DNA from 2 places in the Microbispora sp. NBRC 16548 genome. Region 2 is predicted to be linked to the other one. Evidence: predicted binding sites of a transcription regulator. Region 2 holds the regulator's gene; the other holds the start of a gene.
The links. The regulator LexA, encoded in region 2, represses DNA repair genes until DNA is damaged. The targets are predictions, from matches to a motif close to TCGAACANNTGTTCGA.

Region 1: ruvC (crossover junction endodeoxyribonuclease RuvC) is a predicted target of LexA. The motif match lies at 1,524-1,539, and genes of this name have one in related genera.

What each region holds. Positions count from the first base shown of each region.
Region 1 covers NZ_BSSF01000012.1:58,633-66,310, forward strand. Annotated here, with positions in the region: gene ruvB (Holliday junction branch migration DNA helicase RuvB) at 1-97, opposite strand, end outside; gene ruvA (Holliday junction branch migration protein RuvA) at 212-832, opposite strand; gene ruvC (crossover junction endodeoxyribonuclease RuvC) at 829-1,467, opposite strand; gene QSK36_RS29785 (GNAT family N-acetyltransferase) at 1,578-2,765, opposite strand; gene QSK36_RS29790 (YebC/PmpR family DNA-binding transcriptional regulator) at 2,883-3,635, opposite strand; gene pdxT (pyridoxal 5'-phosphate synthase glutaminase subunit PdxT) at 3,639-4,229, opposite strand; gene QSK36_RS29800 (MarR family winged helix-turn-helix transcriptional regulator) at 4,310-4,735, opposite strand; gene QSK36_RS29805 (alkaline phosphatase D family protein) at 4,832-6,520, opposite strand; gene pdxS (pyridoxal 5'-phosphate synthase lyase subunit PdxS) at 6,728-7,642, opposite strand.
Region 2 covers NZ_BSSF01000001.1:117,839-125,516, forward strand. Annotated here, with positions in the region: gene QSK36_RS00550 (S41 family peptidase) at 1-119, shown strand, start outside; gene QSK36_RS00555 (cellulase family glycosylhydrolase) at 335-2,017, shown strand; gene lexA (transcriptional repressor LexA) at 2,111-2,827, opposite strand; gene nrdR (transcriptional regulator NrdR) at 3,260-3,724, shown strand; gene QSK36_RS00570 (vitamin B12-dependent ribonucleotide reductase) at 3,844-6,759, shown strand; gene QSK36_RS00575 (alpha/beta fold hydrolase) at 6,872-7,678, opposite strand.

The DNA.
Region 1 (7,678 bases), on a different contig from region 2:
CGATGAACTCGTCCAGGCGCCGGGGGCGCAGCGCGGCCTCGATCGCCCGCTCGTCGCCCTCCGGTTCCGGCGACACGAGATCCCGCTCGAAGCTCACTCGACACCATCCGCTCGACCCGCCGGGATCCGTCCGCTTCCCGGTGAAACTTTCATCGAACCATCAGCCCGCCACGCGCCCCGCACGGCGCGCGAGGCGCGGCCCTTCACGAGGTCACCGCACGCTCAGCGCGCGCAGGGCGGACTTGAGCAGCGCGGCCACCCGCGGGGTGCGGCCGGCGGCGACCTCCGCCTCGGCCTCCGCGCTGACCGCCGCGACCGCCTCGTCGGCGTCCCTGGACGAGTAGCCGAGCCCGACCAGTCCCGCGTGGACCTGGTCGCGCCAGACGGGCGCCGCCGCCGCGCCGTTGATCGCGGCGTCGACGGCCGCCGCCGGGGTGCCGAGCTTGTCCTTGAGTTCGAGCACGATGCGCTGCGCGCCCTTCTGGCCGATGCCGGGCACCATCGTCAGGGCCTTGATGTCGGCGCTCGCCACCGCGACCCGCAGCGCGTTGGGCGCGTGGACCGCGAGCATGGCCAGGGCCAGGCGCGGCCCGACCCCGCTGGCCGTCTGCAGCAGTTCGAAGACCGTGCGCTCGTCGTCGGAGGCGAAGCCGTACAACGTGAGCGATTCCTCGCGGACGACGAGCGAGGTCGACAGCCGGGCGGGTTCGCCGACGCGCAGTCCGGCCAGGGTGCCCGGGGTGCAGTGGACGAGCATCCCGACGCCGCCCACCTCGACCACGGCGCTGTCGGCTCCGATCGCCGCCACCTGCCCCGCAACGGATGCGATCACCGCGTGCTCCCTCCCCGGTCCGGACGCCCGGCCGCGACTTCGCCGGGCCTCCCAGTCCTACCAGAGCCCCCAGAGCCCCCAGTGCCAGCAGTGCCAGCAGTGCCGGCAGCGCCCGCACCCCCGGAACGGGCCCGGGCCAGGGCGTCGGCCAGGCGGTTTTGCACGCCGCCGCGCCAGACGTGGCAGATGGCCAGGGCGAGCGCGTCGGCCGCGTCCGCGGGCTTGGGCATGGCGTCGAGTCGCAGCAGCCGGGTGACCATCGTGCCGACCTGCTTCTTGTCGGCGTTGCCGTTGCCCGTGATGGCGGCCTTGACCTCGCTGGGCGTGTGCAGCGCGACCGGCAGCCCCCGCCGGGCCGCGCAGACGATCGCGACGGCCGACGCCTGGGCCGTCCCCATGACCGTACGGACGTTGTGCTGGGCGAAGACCCGCTCGACGGCGACCGCGTCGGGCCTGATCTCGTCGAGCCAGCGCTCGATCTCCGCCTCGATGACGACCAGCCGGGACCCGATGTCGTCGTCGGCCGGGGTGCGGACCACCCCGACCGACAGCAGGCTCAGCGGCGCGCCGGGACGGCCCTCCACGGCGCCGAGACCGCATCGCGTCAGCCCCGGGTCCACGCCCATCACCCGCAGTTGGGGCAACCGCACCGGCACGCCTCCCTGATCCCGGCGGCGCGGCCGCCGCTGCGCCGAACATCTGTTCGGTCGGTCATGCTATCGCGATCAGCGGCCGCGCGGGCGCGTCAGAAGTAGTCGATCATGTACGCGGCGCAGCCGAACGCGGCGTCCAGTGCGTCGTCGGCGTCGGGAGAGCCGCCGCTCAGCAGGCCGGCGCGGCGGAGCGTGGCCGTGGGCACGCCGGCGAACAGCGCGGACATCCCGCCGATCGTGAGCCGCGTCGCGTCCTCGTGTGCCCCCTCACCACGCGCCGCGTCGGGCCGCGTCACGGAGCCGGCGCCGCCGTCCACCCGCAGCACCCACGTGCCCGCGTTGCCCGGGCGCCGGGAGTCGGTCACCTCGACGGGGGTCTCGACGCGGACCCCTGCGGGGAAGCCGCGCCCCTCGACCGCGGCGGGCAGGTCGATCAGCCGGAACATCCACCGGGTCTGGGTGACCTCGTCCTTCGACCGCTCCCGCAGCATCCAGAGCACCGGGTCGGCGGGGTCGACGCAGGCGGTCACCGACTTCGCGACGGTCGAGGCGCTGCCGACCATCGACCACAGGGCCCTGGCCGTCGCCTCCGACCCCGCCAGCAGGTTGTCGACCTCGATGTCCCCGTCGCTCCACCGGTAGACGACGAACCCGTCCTCGGCCAGGTAGCAGAAGTCGTCGTCGTCCTCCAGCCACAGCCGCCAGGTCCGCTCGTCGAAGCACAGCGGCCCGCTCGCGCGGGTGGCGGCGTGCACCCTGCCGATCAGAGCCACGAGCTCGGCCGCGTCGGCGGGGCCCATGCGGCGCAGCTTGACCGCGCCGGCCGGGCCGCCGGGGCCGCCCAGCCTACGCAGCGCCTCGGCGGGCACGGTGATCCGCTGGAGCACGCCGGCGTGCTCGTAGCCCGCGCTCCTGTACACCGGCGTGGTGGCCGGGTAGAGCGCGGAGACCGCGTGGCCGAGCTCCGCGCAGCGCTCGATGGCCGCGTGCGTGAGCGCCCGGCCCACACCCCTGCCGCGGTCCTCAGGCGACACCGTCACACCCGCCACGCCGCCCATGGACAGGGGACGGCCGTGCCACCACTGGACGTACGGGTTGATCCTGGCCGTGCCGACGAGGCGGGGGCCGTCGAAGGCGCCCAGGTAACGGCCCTCGGGCAGCATCGGGGAGACGAGCTTGCGCCAGGTCTCGGCGCCGCCGCCGGACAACGGGCCGAAGGCGCGCCTGCGGTTGTCGAGGACGGCGTCCAGGTCGTCGCTCGTGAGATGACGGATTTCCACAACCGGCCAAGCTATGCGGGCCCCGGCGGCCTCTGCCACCGGTTTTCCGCCCCCTCGCGGATCTGGGGCCGAGGCTCTCCGCCGATCCGGGGCCAGGGCCCGTGCCCGCCTCCGGCGTCAGGCCTCGACCTTCTCCATGACCTCGTCGCTCACGTCGAAGTTCGCCCAGACGTTCTGGACGTCGTCGCTGTCCTCGAGCGCGTCGATGAGCTTGAAGATCTTGCGCGCGCCGTCCTCGTCCAGCGGGACGTTGAGCGTCGGGACGAAGCTCATCTCGGCCGACTCGTAGTCGATGCCCGCGTCCTGCAGCGCCTTGCGCACGGGGATGAGGTCGGAGGCCTCGGAGATCACCTCGAAGTTCTCACCGAGGTCGTTGACCTCCTCGGCCCCCGCCTCGAGGACGGCCATGAGCACGTCGTCCTCGGTCAGCGACCCCTTGGGGACGATCACGACGCCCTTGCGGTTGAACATGTACGACACCGAGCCGGGGTCGGCGAGCGAGCCGCCGTTGCGGGTCAGCGCCACGCGCACCTCGGACGCCGCGCGGTTGCGGTTGTCGGTGAGACACTCGATGAGGACCGCGACGCCGCCGGGGGCGTAGCCCTCGTACATGATCGTCTGCCAGTCGGCGCCGCCGGCCTCGAGGCCGCCGCCGCGCTTGCGGGCCCGCTCGATGTTGTCGATCGGGACCGAGTTCTTCCTGGCCTTGGTGATGGCGTCGAACAGCGTGGGGTTGCCGTCCGGGTCGGGCCCGCCGGTCCTGGCCGCGACCTCGATGTTCTTGATGAGCTTGGCGAAAAGCTTGCCGCGCTTGGAGTCCAGCGCCGCCTTCTTGTGCTTCGTCGTCGCCCATTTGGAGTGGCCGGACATCGCCTAGAGCTCCCTCACCATTTCGACAAAATACGAGTGCACTCGCGCGTCGCCGGTCAGCTCCGGATGGAAGGACGTCGCGAGCAACGGTCCCTGTCGGACCGCGACGATCCTATCCCCAGCTTCGGTGCGGCCCAGCACCTCCACGTCGGGCCCCACGGACTCGACCCAGGGCGCCCGGATGAAGACGGCCCTGATCGTCCCGCGCCCGGCGAAGTCGAGATCGGCCTCGAACGAGTCGACCTGGCGGCCGAAGGCGTTGCGCCGGACCACCATGTCGATGCCGCCGAGCGTCTCCTGGCCCTCGATGCCGCCCTCGATCCGGTCGGCCAGCATGATCATCCCGGCGCACGAGCCGTAGGCGGGCATGCCCTCCTTGATCCGCAGCCGCAGCGGTTCGAGCAGCTCGAAGATGGTGGCGAGCTTCCACATCGTGGTCGACTCCCCGCCCGGGACGACCAGCGCGTCCACTGCGGCGAGCTCCTCCTGCCTGCGCACCGGCGTGGCGGTCGCGCCCGACTCCTCCAGAGCGCGGATGTGCTCGCGCACGTCGCCCTGCAGGGCGAGCACGCCGATCTTGGGTGCGGACGTCACGGTTTCCCTTCCTGTGGTGACCCTGTTCAGGGTATGGCCACGGTCTTACGCGCCCAAAACGATAAATCAGACACCGGCGCTCAGACACGACCCAGCTTGGCCAGGGCGGGGAGGGCGCGGGCGATGGCCGTGCGCTCCTCCGGGGTCAGCGCGCCCAGCCGGCCGGACAGGTAGGCGATCCTGGCCTGCCGTACGGCCCGGAGGCGGTCGCGGCCCTCACCCGTCAGTTCGACGGTGCGCACCCGCGCGTCGGAGGCGTCGGTGCCCCGCGCGACGAGACCGGCCTCCTCCAGGCGGTTGACCTGCACGCTCATCGTCGGCAGCTGCACGCCGTGCTCCTCGGCCAGGTCGGTCATCCGGCACGCGCCGTCCTCGAGGGAGCCGAGCACGGAGTACTGCTGGGCGGTGACCGGCTGTCCCGCCGTCGTACGGCGCAGCAGCATCACGATGTGGCGCAGCTCGCGAGACAGGTTCTCGGCGAGCCGTCCGGTGTCGTCGGTCGTCATAGCAGGTCACCATAACGGTGGCCGGCCCGGCGCAGACGAAGCGGGCGGCGCCCCCGGAAGGGGGACGCCGCCCGCTCGGTGCACCTGCGCGCGCCGTCAGGGGCGCTCGGTCTCCTGCCGCACGGTCTCCTCCACCATGTCCTCGACCGTGATCTCCCGCCGCGCCGCGATCGAGGGGTCGAGCGGGCGCAGGTAGGTCTGCTGCACGCCGGGCACCCTGTCCTCGATCACGAACGTCGCCCTGGTGCGCACCTCGGAACCGGGGGCCGAGACGACGGGCACCACTTTGAAGTCGGCGGTCAGCGCGTCCTTGTCGATCTTCGTCAGGACGTAGCCGCGCTGGTTGTTGTAGAACTTCAGGTGGGGGTTGATCTTCAGGAACGGGTGCGCCGCCGGGTCGGAGTCGGCCCCGTCGCCGGTGGTGCTGATGGAGGTCGTCACCAGCTCGGACCCGACCGTGGGACCGGTCGGGTCGTCGTAGTCCAGCTTCAGGTCGCTCGCCCAGTGCGCGTGCACGTCTCCCGTGAGCACGACCGGGTTGCGCACGCCGGCGTCGATCCAGCCCTGGGTGACACGCCGCCGCGACGCGACGTAGCCGTCCCAGGCGTCCTGGCTGGTGATCTTCGCCGGCCCGGCGTTGTTGTCGCGCTGGGCGAAGAAGACCTGCTGGCCGATGACGTCCCAGCGCGCCCGCGACCGGCGGAACCCGTCGAGCAGCCACGCCTCCTGCTCGAAGCCCATGATCGAGCGGGCCGGGTCGACCGCCTCGGGGCAGTCCTTGTAGCCGTCGCCGCAGCCCTGGTCGTCGCGGAACTGCCGGGTGTCGAGCATGTGGAAGTTCGCCATCGCCCCCCACCCGACCCGCCGGTAGAGCTCAATGTCGACGCCGCGCGGCACCGAGGTGCGGCGCAGCGGCATGTTCTCGTAGTAGGCGCGGAAGGCGGCGGCCCGGCGTTCGAGAAAGGTGGGCTGCTCCTCCGGGTGCTCCGGCATCTCGTCGGCCCAGTTGTTGTCCACCTCGTGGTCGTCGAAGACGACCAGCCACGGCGCGCCGGCGTGCGCGGCCTGCAGGTCGGGGTCGGTCTTGTACTGCGCGTGCCGCTGGCGGTAGTTCGCCAGCGTCGTCGTCTCCGGCCCCTCGTGGTCGCGCACGTTGCCGCCGGCGGCGACGTAGGTGTTCTTGGTGTACTCGTACTGGTAGTCGCCCAGGTGGAGGACCAGGTCCGGGTGGTCCTCGGCCAGGCGGCGGTAGGACGTGAAGTAGCCGTGCTCGTACTGCGCGCAGGACACGAAGGCCATCGTCAGCGGGCCGCCGAACGACAGCGGGTGCGGCGCGGTCAAGGCCCTGCCGGCCGGTGAGACGTACGGCCCGACGCGGAAGCGATACCAGTACTCCCTGCCGGGTTCCAGGTGGTCCACCTCGACGTGGACGCTGTGCCCCCATTCCGGGCTCGCCTCGGCCACGCCCGCCCGCACCACGCGGCGGCAGCGCTCGTCGGCGTAGACCTGCCACTGCACGGCGAACGCCCGCTGCGGCACGCCGCCGAGCCCGTCCTCGGCCAGCGGCTGCGGGGCGAGGCGGGTCCAGATCACGAAGCCGGCGTGGTCGGGGTCGCCCGAGGCCACGCCGAGCGTGAACGGGTCGGAACGCAGGCCGCGGGAGGCGAGTTCGCCCGCCGCCTCGGGCGTGGGCGTGGGGGCCGCCGAGGCGGCGGCGGGGATCGCCGTGACGGCGCCCGCGGCGAGTCCGGTGACGAGGAAGGAACGACGATCGAGGCCGGGCAATTGGGCTCCCTGTGACGATCAGAGGCGGGACGCCCGCAGCCTGACGATCGATCGTGACAGGAGAGTAAAGATCGGCGGAACGATATCGGTCCCACGAAAGGCGACATCACCGCACCGTCGCCCCAAATCCGACATAAGCCTCAAATAGCAAGAACGCCCGGCTGGGATGTCCCAGCCGAGCGTCCGTCCCCTGGTTTCAGGGAATGTCTACCAGCCGCGCTCGGCGAGGCGGTGCGGCGCGGGGATGTCGTCGACGTTGATGCCGACCATCGCCTCGCCCAGACCGCGCGAGACCTTGGCGATCACGTCGGGGTCGTCGTAGAACGTGGTGGCCTTGACGATGGCGGCGGCGCGCTTGGCGGGGTCGCCGGACTTGAAGATGCCCGAGCCGACGAACACGCCCTCGGCGCCGAGCTGCATCATCATCGCGGCGTCGGCCGGGGTGGCGATGCCGCCCGCGGTGAACAGCACCACCGGCAGCTTGCCGGTCTTGGCGACCTCGGCCACCAGCTCGTACGGCGCCTGCAGTTCCTTGGCGGCGACGTACAGCTCGTCCTCGGGCAGCGAGGTGAGGCGCTTGAGCTCGCCCCGGATCTTGCGCATGTGGGTGGTGGCGTTGGAGACGTCGCCGGTGCCGGCCTCGCCCTTGGAGCGGATCATCGCGGCGCCCTCGGTGATGCGGCGCAGCGCCTCGCCGAGGTTGGTGGCCCCGCACACGAAGGGGACGGTGAACTGCCACTTGTCGATGTGGTTGGCGTAGTCGGCCGGGGTGAGGACCTCGGACTCGTCGATGTAGTCGACCCCGAGCGCCTGGAGCACCTGGGCCTCGACGAAGTGGCCGATCCTGGCCTTGGCCATCACCGGGATGGAGACGGCGCTGATGATGCCCTCGATCATGTCGGGGTCGCTCATCCGGGACACGCCGCCCTGGGCGCGGATGTCGGCGGGGACGCGCTCCAGCGCCATGACGGCGACGGCTCCGGCGTCCTCGGCGATCTTGGCCTGCTCCGGGGTGACGACGTCCATGATGACACCGCCCTTGAGCATCTCGGCCATGCCGCGCTTCACGCGGGCGGTGCCGACGGCGGTGGTCTCGTTGACTTCGGGCGTGCTGCTGGACACGGTGATACCTCACGACGGCGGGCCTACGGAATCCCC
Region 2 (7,678 bases):
CGCCGCAGGACCTGGTCGCCGGGCGGGATCCGCAGCTGGCGCGGGCGGTGGAGCTGGCCCTGGCGGCGCTGCAGGAGAGGCATCCGGCCACCCCGCCGGAGTTGCCGCCGCTGCGGTGATCCCGGTGCCGAAGCTCGTCGGCATCGTGCCGTGACGGGACGTTGACGATCGGCTGGCCTTCCGGACAAAATTACGCCCGAGCCACAAACTAGTCATATCGATGTAGGCGTGCGGTCAGGGCATGCCGCGACCACCACCGCTCCGGCGGTGGTCTGGGGTGCGCGCCTGACCGTATGGCTCGGCGTCGGCGTGCGCCCCGCGTGGGAGGCACGTCTTGTACAGACGAATTCTCGGCGGGCTGGCGACGGCCGCCGCGATGGCGGCGACCGTTCTCGTCGTCACCGGGTCGCCGGCGAACGCCGCCGGCACGGGCACCGGCTACCTGCACACCAGCGGGAACAAGATCGTCGACAGCACCGGCGCCACGGTCCGGCTGACCGGCATCAACTGGTTCGGCATGGAGACCGACAACAAGACCTTCCACGGGTTGTGGGCGAACAACCCGTGGAAGAGCCAGCTCGACCTCATGGCGAGCCTCGGCTACAACACCATCCGGGTGCCGTTCTCGGACGACGCCCTGAAGCCGGGCGCGCAGGCGACGAGCGTCAACACCTACTCCAACCCCGACCTGATCGGCCTGTCCCCGCTGCAGATCCTCGACAAGGTCGTGGACTACGCGGGCCAGAAGGGCATGCGGATCATCCTCGACCGGCACCGGCCGACCAGCGCGGGCCAGACTGCGCTGTGGTACACCTCGGGCGTCCCCGAGTCCACCTGGATCAGCGACTGGAAGTCGCTGGCCCAGCACTACGCCGGCAACACCACCGTCATCGGGGCCGACCTGCACAACGAGCCGCACGCCGACGGCACCAACCCGAACGCGACCGGCTCCTGCTGGGGCTGCGGCGACGAGTCGCGCGACTGGCGCCTGGCGGCCGAGCGCGCGGGCAACGCCATCCTGTCCGTGCAGCCCAACTGGCTGATCTTCGTGGAGGGCGTGAGCTGCCCGAGCGGCGGCCTGTCCAACGTCTGGGACAACGACACCAGCAACGACGAGGACTGCGGCTGGTGGGGCGGCAACCTCACCAAGGCGGGCCAGTACCCGGTGCGGCTGAACGTGGCCAACCGGCTCGTCTACTCGCCCCACGAGTACGCCACGTCGGTCTACCACCAGGCGTGGTTCGACGACCCGTCGTACCCGGCGAACATGCCGGCCATCTGGGACAAGTACTTCGGCTACCTGTACAAGCAGAACATCGCGCCGATCATGGTGGGCGAGTTCGGCACCACGCTCGCCAGCAACATCGACAAGATCTGGCTCCAGGAGCTCATGAAGTACATGGGCAGCGGGGTGAACGGCATGTCGTTCACCTACTGGTCGTGGAACCCCAACTCGGGTGACACGGGCGGCATCCTGAAGGACGACTGGGCGACGGTCGACCAGGCCAAGCAGAGCATCATCTCGCCCTACCTGATCCCGCCGACCGGTGGCGGCAACCCGACGCCGCCGGTGTCGCCCTCGGCCTCGCCGAGCGTGTCGCCGTCGGCCTCTCCGTCGGCCTCTCCGTCGGCTTCTCCGTCGGCTTCTCCGTCGGCCTCGCCGTCGGCGTCCCCGTCGGTGTCTCCGTCCGCGTCTCCCTCGTCGCCGGGCGGGAAGACCTGCACGGCCACGTACAAGGTCGTCAACCAGTACTCCGGCGGCTTCCAGGGTGAGGTCACGGTCAAGGCGGGTTCCTCGGCCATCTCGGCCTGGACCGTGAAGTGGGCCTTCCCGAACGGCCAGAGCATCAGCCAGCTCTGGAACGGCACGCTCAGCGCGAGCGGGTCGAACGTCACGGTGACGAACCTGTCCTACAACGGCGCGCTGGGTGCCGGGGCCTCGACCACCTTCGGCTTCAACGGCAGCTGGTCGGGCACCAACGGCGTTCCTTCGCCGGTGAGCTGCACCGCCTCCTGACGGCGGACCGAACACGGCACAGCACAAGCCCGGCGCTCTCGTGAGCGCCGGGCTTGTCCCTGTGCGGCGTCCGGAACCGGCGAGCCGCTGCTGCTACAGCTTGCGCAGGACGGCCGTGACCTTGCCGAGCACGGTGGCCTCGTCACCGGGGATCGGCTCGTAGTTGGGGTTGTGCGGCACCAGCCACACGTGCCCGTCCTTGCGCTTGAACGTCTTCACGGTGGCCTCGCCGTCGATCATGGCGGCCACGATGTCGCCGTTGTCGGCGACCGGCTGCTGCCGCACCACGACCCAGTCGCCGTCGGCGATGGCGGCCTCGATCATCGAGTCGCCGGAGACCTGGAGCAGGAACAGCGTGCCCTCGCCCACGAGCTGCTTGGGCAGCGCGAACACGTCCTCGATGCTCTGCTCGGCGAGGATGGGACCACCGGCCGCGATGCGGCCGACCAGCGGCACGTAGGCTGCGGTGGGCCGGTTGAATCCGGCCTCCTCCTCGGAGGTGGCGTCCGGGTCCACCCACAGCACCGGCTCGCCCGGCAGCCGGACCTCCAGGGCCCGGGGCCGATGCGGATCACGCCGGAGGTAGCCCTTACGCTGGAGCGCCGTGAGCTGGTGCGACACGCTGGAGGTGCTGGTCAGCTGGACCGCTTCCCCGATCTCCCGCATGGAGGGCGGATAGCCGCGCTGCTGGACCGAGTCGCGGATCACCTCGAGGATCTTCCGCTGCCTGGGGGTGAGGCCAAGCGAGTCGCGCCTGCGAACCGCGAGGTCGCTGACGCCATCCGCTTGCTCACTTCGGTCACTCACGATGCCACCTCTCAATCCGTGTTCCTCATGTCGCACAGAGCGACCGTACCGCGATTCAAGATCACCGTCAAACAATTGTTCGATATCCAGCGAAATCGCCGATCTCGCCGTCCGTCTCATCGTACGGGAGTTCGATCGATCCCGTGTTCGATTTACCCGATCTTCTCTGGCTGTAGTACGCCCAGGTCAGAAGCCGTACGGAAATCAGCAGGGAAAGGCGCGTAAAGGGCCTATTCCGCGACGGGCGGGGCTGTCGATGCGGCCGTGACTGGAGGCGCGACACGCGCGCCGAGCAGGCACTTCCTCACTCGGGGCCGGTTCGACTTGCGTTCAAGGTCGGGCGCTCCTACGGTTGGACCACAACATCTAGTAGTCACATCGGTGTAAGTTCACCACACCTTGTGTTCCGGGATGTGCGTTCTGGGAGGCGATGAAGTGCACTGTCCGTTCTGTCGCCACCCGGACACCCGGGTCGTGGACAGCCGTGCGGCCGAGGACGGGGCGGCGATCCGCCGCCGGCGCACCTGCCCCGAGTGCGGGCGCAGGTTCACCACGCAGGAGACCGTACTGCTGATGGTGAGCAAGCGCAGCGGGGTCACCGAGCCGTTCTCCCGGGAGAAGGTCATCGCCGGCGTGCGGCGGGCCTGCCAGGGACGCCCGGTCGGCGAGGACTCCCTCGCCCAGCTCGGGCAGCGCGTCGAGGAGAGCATCCGGGGCACCGGCGCGGCCGAGATCGCCTCGCACGAGGTGGGCCTGGCCATCCTGGGCCCGCTCCGCGACCTCGACGAGGTGGCCTACCTGCGCTTCGCGTCGGTCTACCGCAGCTTCGAGACGCTGGCGGACTTCGAGGCGGAGATCGAGCGGCTCCGCGCGGCCCACAGCACGGTGGGCGAGGAGTAGGCGCCTTCCGGGGGACCGGGACGAGGCGGGCGGCGGCGCGCGACGGCGCGGCGCGACGATGTGGTTATAACGAGCGTGGTCGGAGAAGGGGCTCCATCGGGCCCTGGGAGGGGGAAGTCATGACGGAGACCGTGAGCGGCACCGTGTCGGGTGCGGGGGGCCGGCCGGGCAAGCGCCCGCGCAAGGGCCTGAAGATGAAGCGCATCTTCACCACCCCCGGTGTCCACCCGTACGACGAGGTCCGCTGGGAGCGGCGCGACGTCGTGATGACGAACTGGCGGGACGGCTCGGTCAACTTCGAGCAGCACGGCGTGGAGTTCCCCGACTTCTGGTCGGTCAACGCGGCCAACATCGTCACCACCAAGTACTTCCGGGGGGCGGTGGGCACCCCGCAGCGCGAGTCGAGCCTCAAGCAGCTCGTCGACCGGGTCGTGGGCGTCTACACCAGGACCGGCGTCGAGAACGGCTACTTCGCCTCCGAGGAGGACGCGGAGATCTTCGACCACGAGCTCAAGCACGCGCTGATCCACCAGACCTTCAGCTTCAACTCCCCGGTGTGGTTCAACGTCGGCACCCGCTCGCCCCAGCAGGTGAGCGCCTGCTTCATCCTGGCCGTGGACGACACGATGGAGTCGATCCTCGACTGGTACAAGGAAGAGGGCGTGATCTTCAAGGGCGGCTCGGGCTCGGGGGTCAACCTCTCCCGCATCCGATCGTCCAAGGAGCTGCTGTCCAGCGGTGGCACGGCCAGCGGCCCGGTCTCCTTCATGCGCGGCGCCGACGCCTCCGCCGGCACCATCAAGTCGGGCGGCGCCACCCGCAGGGCGGCCAAGATGGTCGTCCTCGACGTGGACCACCCCGACATCGAGGAGTTCATCGAGACCAAGGCGCGCGAGGAGGACAAGATCCGCGCGCTGCGCGACGCCGGGTTCGACATGGACCTCGGCGGCAAGGACATCGTGTCCGTCCAGTACCAGAACGCCAACAACTCGGTGCGGGTCTCGGACGAGTTCATGCGGGCCGTCGAGGACGGCGGGCAGTTCGGCCTGCGGGGCCGGCTGACCGGCGAGGTCATCGAGGAGGTCGAGGCGCGGTCGCTGTTCCGCAAGATGGCCAAGGCCGCCTGGGAGTGCGCCGACCCCGGCCTGCAGTACGACGACACGATCAACGACTGGCACACCTGCCCCGAGACCGGGCGGATCACGGCCAGCAACCCCTGCTCGGAGTACGTCCACCTGGACAACTCCTCGTGCAACCTCGCGTCGATCAACCTGCTGAAGTTCCTGCGTGACGACGACTCCTTCGACGTCGCGACCTTCGTGAAGATCACCGAGCTGATCATCACCGCGATGGACATCTCGATCACCTTCGCCGACTTCCCGACGCAGAAGATCGCCGAGACCACCCGGGCGTACCGCCAGCTCGGCATCGGCTACGCCAACCTGGGCGCGCTGCTCATGGCGACCGGGCACGCGTACGACTCCGACGGCGGCCGGGCCATCGCGGCCGGGATCACCTCGCTGATGACCGCCGTGTCCTACCGCCGCTCGGCAGAGCTCGCCGGGATCGTCGGCCCATACGACGGCTACCAGCGCAACGCCGAGCCGCACAAGCGGGTCATGCGCAAGCACGCCGCGGCCAACGACGACCTGCGCACCCTCGACGACATGGACAAGGGCCTGCACACAGAGGCCACCCGGCAGTGGCAGGAGTGCCTCAGGCTCGGCGAGAAGAACGGCTACCGCAACGCCCAGGCGTCGCTGCTCGCCCCGACCGGCACCATCGGCCTGATGATGGACTGCGACACCACCGGCATCGAGCCCGACCTGGCGCTGGTGAAGTTCAAGAAGCTCGTCGGCGGCGGCTCGATGCAGATCGTCAACCAGACGATCCCGCGGGCGCTGCGCCGGCTCGGCTACCTCGAGGAGCAGGTCGAGGCCATCGTCGAGTACATCGCCGAGCACGGCCACGTCGTGGACGCCCCCGGCCTGCGGCCGGAGCACTACGAGGTGTTCGACTGCGCGATGGGCGAGCGGGCCATCGCCCCGATGGGCCACGTCCGGATGATGGCGGCCGTCCAGCCGTTCCTGTCCGGCGCGATCTCCAAGACCGTGAACCTGCCCGAGTCGGCCACGGTGGACGACATCGAGCAGGTCTACCTGGAGGGCTGGAAGCTCGGCCTCAAGGCCCTGGCCGTCTACCGCGACAACTGCAAGGTCGGCCAGCCGCTGTCGATCGCCAAGAAGACCTCCGAGGAGGCGCCCGCCGCGGAGATCGCCGAGAAGGAGCCGGTCGTCCAGGTCGTGGAGGTCGCGCGGCCGACCAGGCGGCGGATGCCGAACCAGCGGCCGAGCACCACCACCCGCTTCACCGTGGGCGGCGCCAAGGGCTACATGACCGCCTCGTCCTACCCCGACGACGGCCTGGGCGAGGTCTTCCTCAAGATGTCCAAGCAGGGCAGCACGCTCGCGGGCGTGATGGACGCCTTCTCCGTGGCGATCTCGATCGGCCTCCAGTACGGCGTGCCGCTCGACACGTACGTGCAGAAGTTCGTCAACATGCGCTTCGAGCCGGCGGGCATGACCGACGACCCCGACGTCCGGATGGCGCAGTCCGTGATGGACTACATCTTCCGGCGGCTCGCGCTCGATTACCTGCCGTACGAGGACCGGGCGGCCCTGGGCATCTTCTCCGCCTCCGAGCGGGCCGCGCAGCAGCGCGGCGAGGACCCGGCCGCGCTCCAGGACGTGGACACCGCCGCCCTGGCGCAGTCGGCGCCCATCGAGAGCGGGAAGTCCGCGCCGATCGAGAAGGCGCAGCCCGCGCCCGTCGAGGCCAAGCCCGCCGAGGGGCCGTCCGCCGGGCAGGTCGTGCCGGTGGCGGTGCCGGAGCCGCGCCGGGTCGGCGCATCGCTGGAGAGCCACCAGGGCCGTACGGCGGACGCGCCGCTGTGCATGACCTGCGGCACCAAGATGCGCCCGGCCGGCAGCTGCTACGTCTGCGAGGGCTGCGGCAGCACCAGCGGCTGCAGCTGAGCCAGGCGATCGCGCGTGATCTCTCCATGACGGATGCCTCCCACCCGGGTTCGGGTGGGAGGCATCCGTCGATCCAGACTGTCGTGCCTCCGCGCGATCGTTCTCGGGAACCTCAGACCGTAGCGGTCACGCGGTCCAGATGGTCGGTGATGACCGCGGTGAACGCGGCGGGGTCCTCGAACGGCAGGCCGTGCCCGCCGGGGACCGTCACGAGGTCCGCGTGCGGGATCAGCCGGCGGAGCCCGCGCTGGTGGTGCGGCGGCACGATCCGGTCGTCGGCGCTGGAGACGATCAGCGTCGGCGCGGACACGCGTGGCAGCAGTTCCGTGATGTCGACGGAGATGTCGGCCAGAGCCTGCCTGGCGAACCCCTCCTCCGTCCCGTCGAGAGAGGCCGTGAACGCGGCGGTGGCCTGCTCGAAGTCCTCCGGCGAGCGGGCGCGCAGCGTGGCGTCGCCCATCGCGGTCACCTGGAGCAGCCGGGCGAGCAGTTCCCTGTCGGTGCGCACCAGGCGGATCCACAGGTCCATCTGGAAGGCCATCCACGGGTCGGTCCTGGCCCATCCGGCGTGCGCGGTCAGCGACAGCACCTTCTCCGGCCGGGTGCCGGCCGCAGCCAGCGCCACGACGGCGCCGAGCGAGTGGCCGACCAGGTGGAATTGCTCCAGATCGGCGTGCCCGGCCGCGCCGAGCACCTGGGCGACCAGATCCTCCACGTGGATCGGGCCGCCTCCGTCGACGGTGGCGCCCGAGCCGGACAGGTCGGGGGCGACCACGGTGAAGCGATCGGCGACGGCATCGATGAGCGGGGCCCAGTTGGTCTCGCCGGTGGCGCCGGTGCCGTGGACGAGCACGAGGCCGGGCCCGGCTCCGGCGACGAGATAGTTGACGGTGCCGGAGCCGACGGTGACGACAGGCAT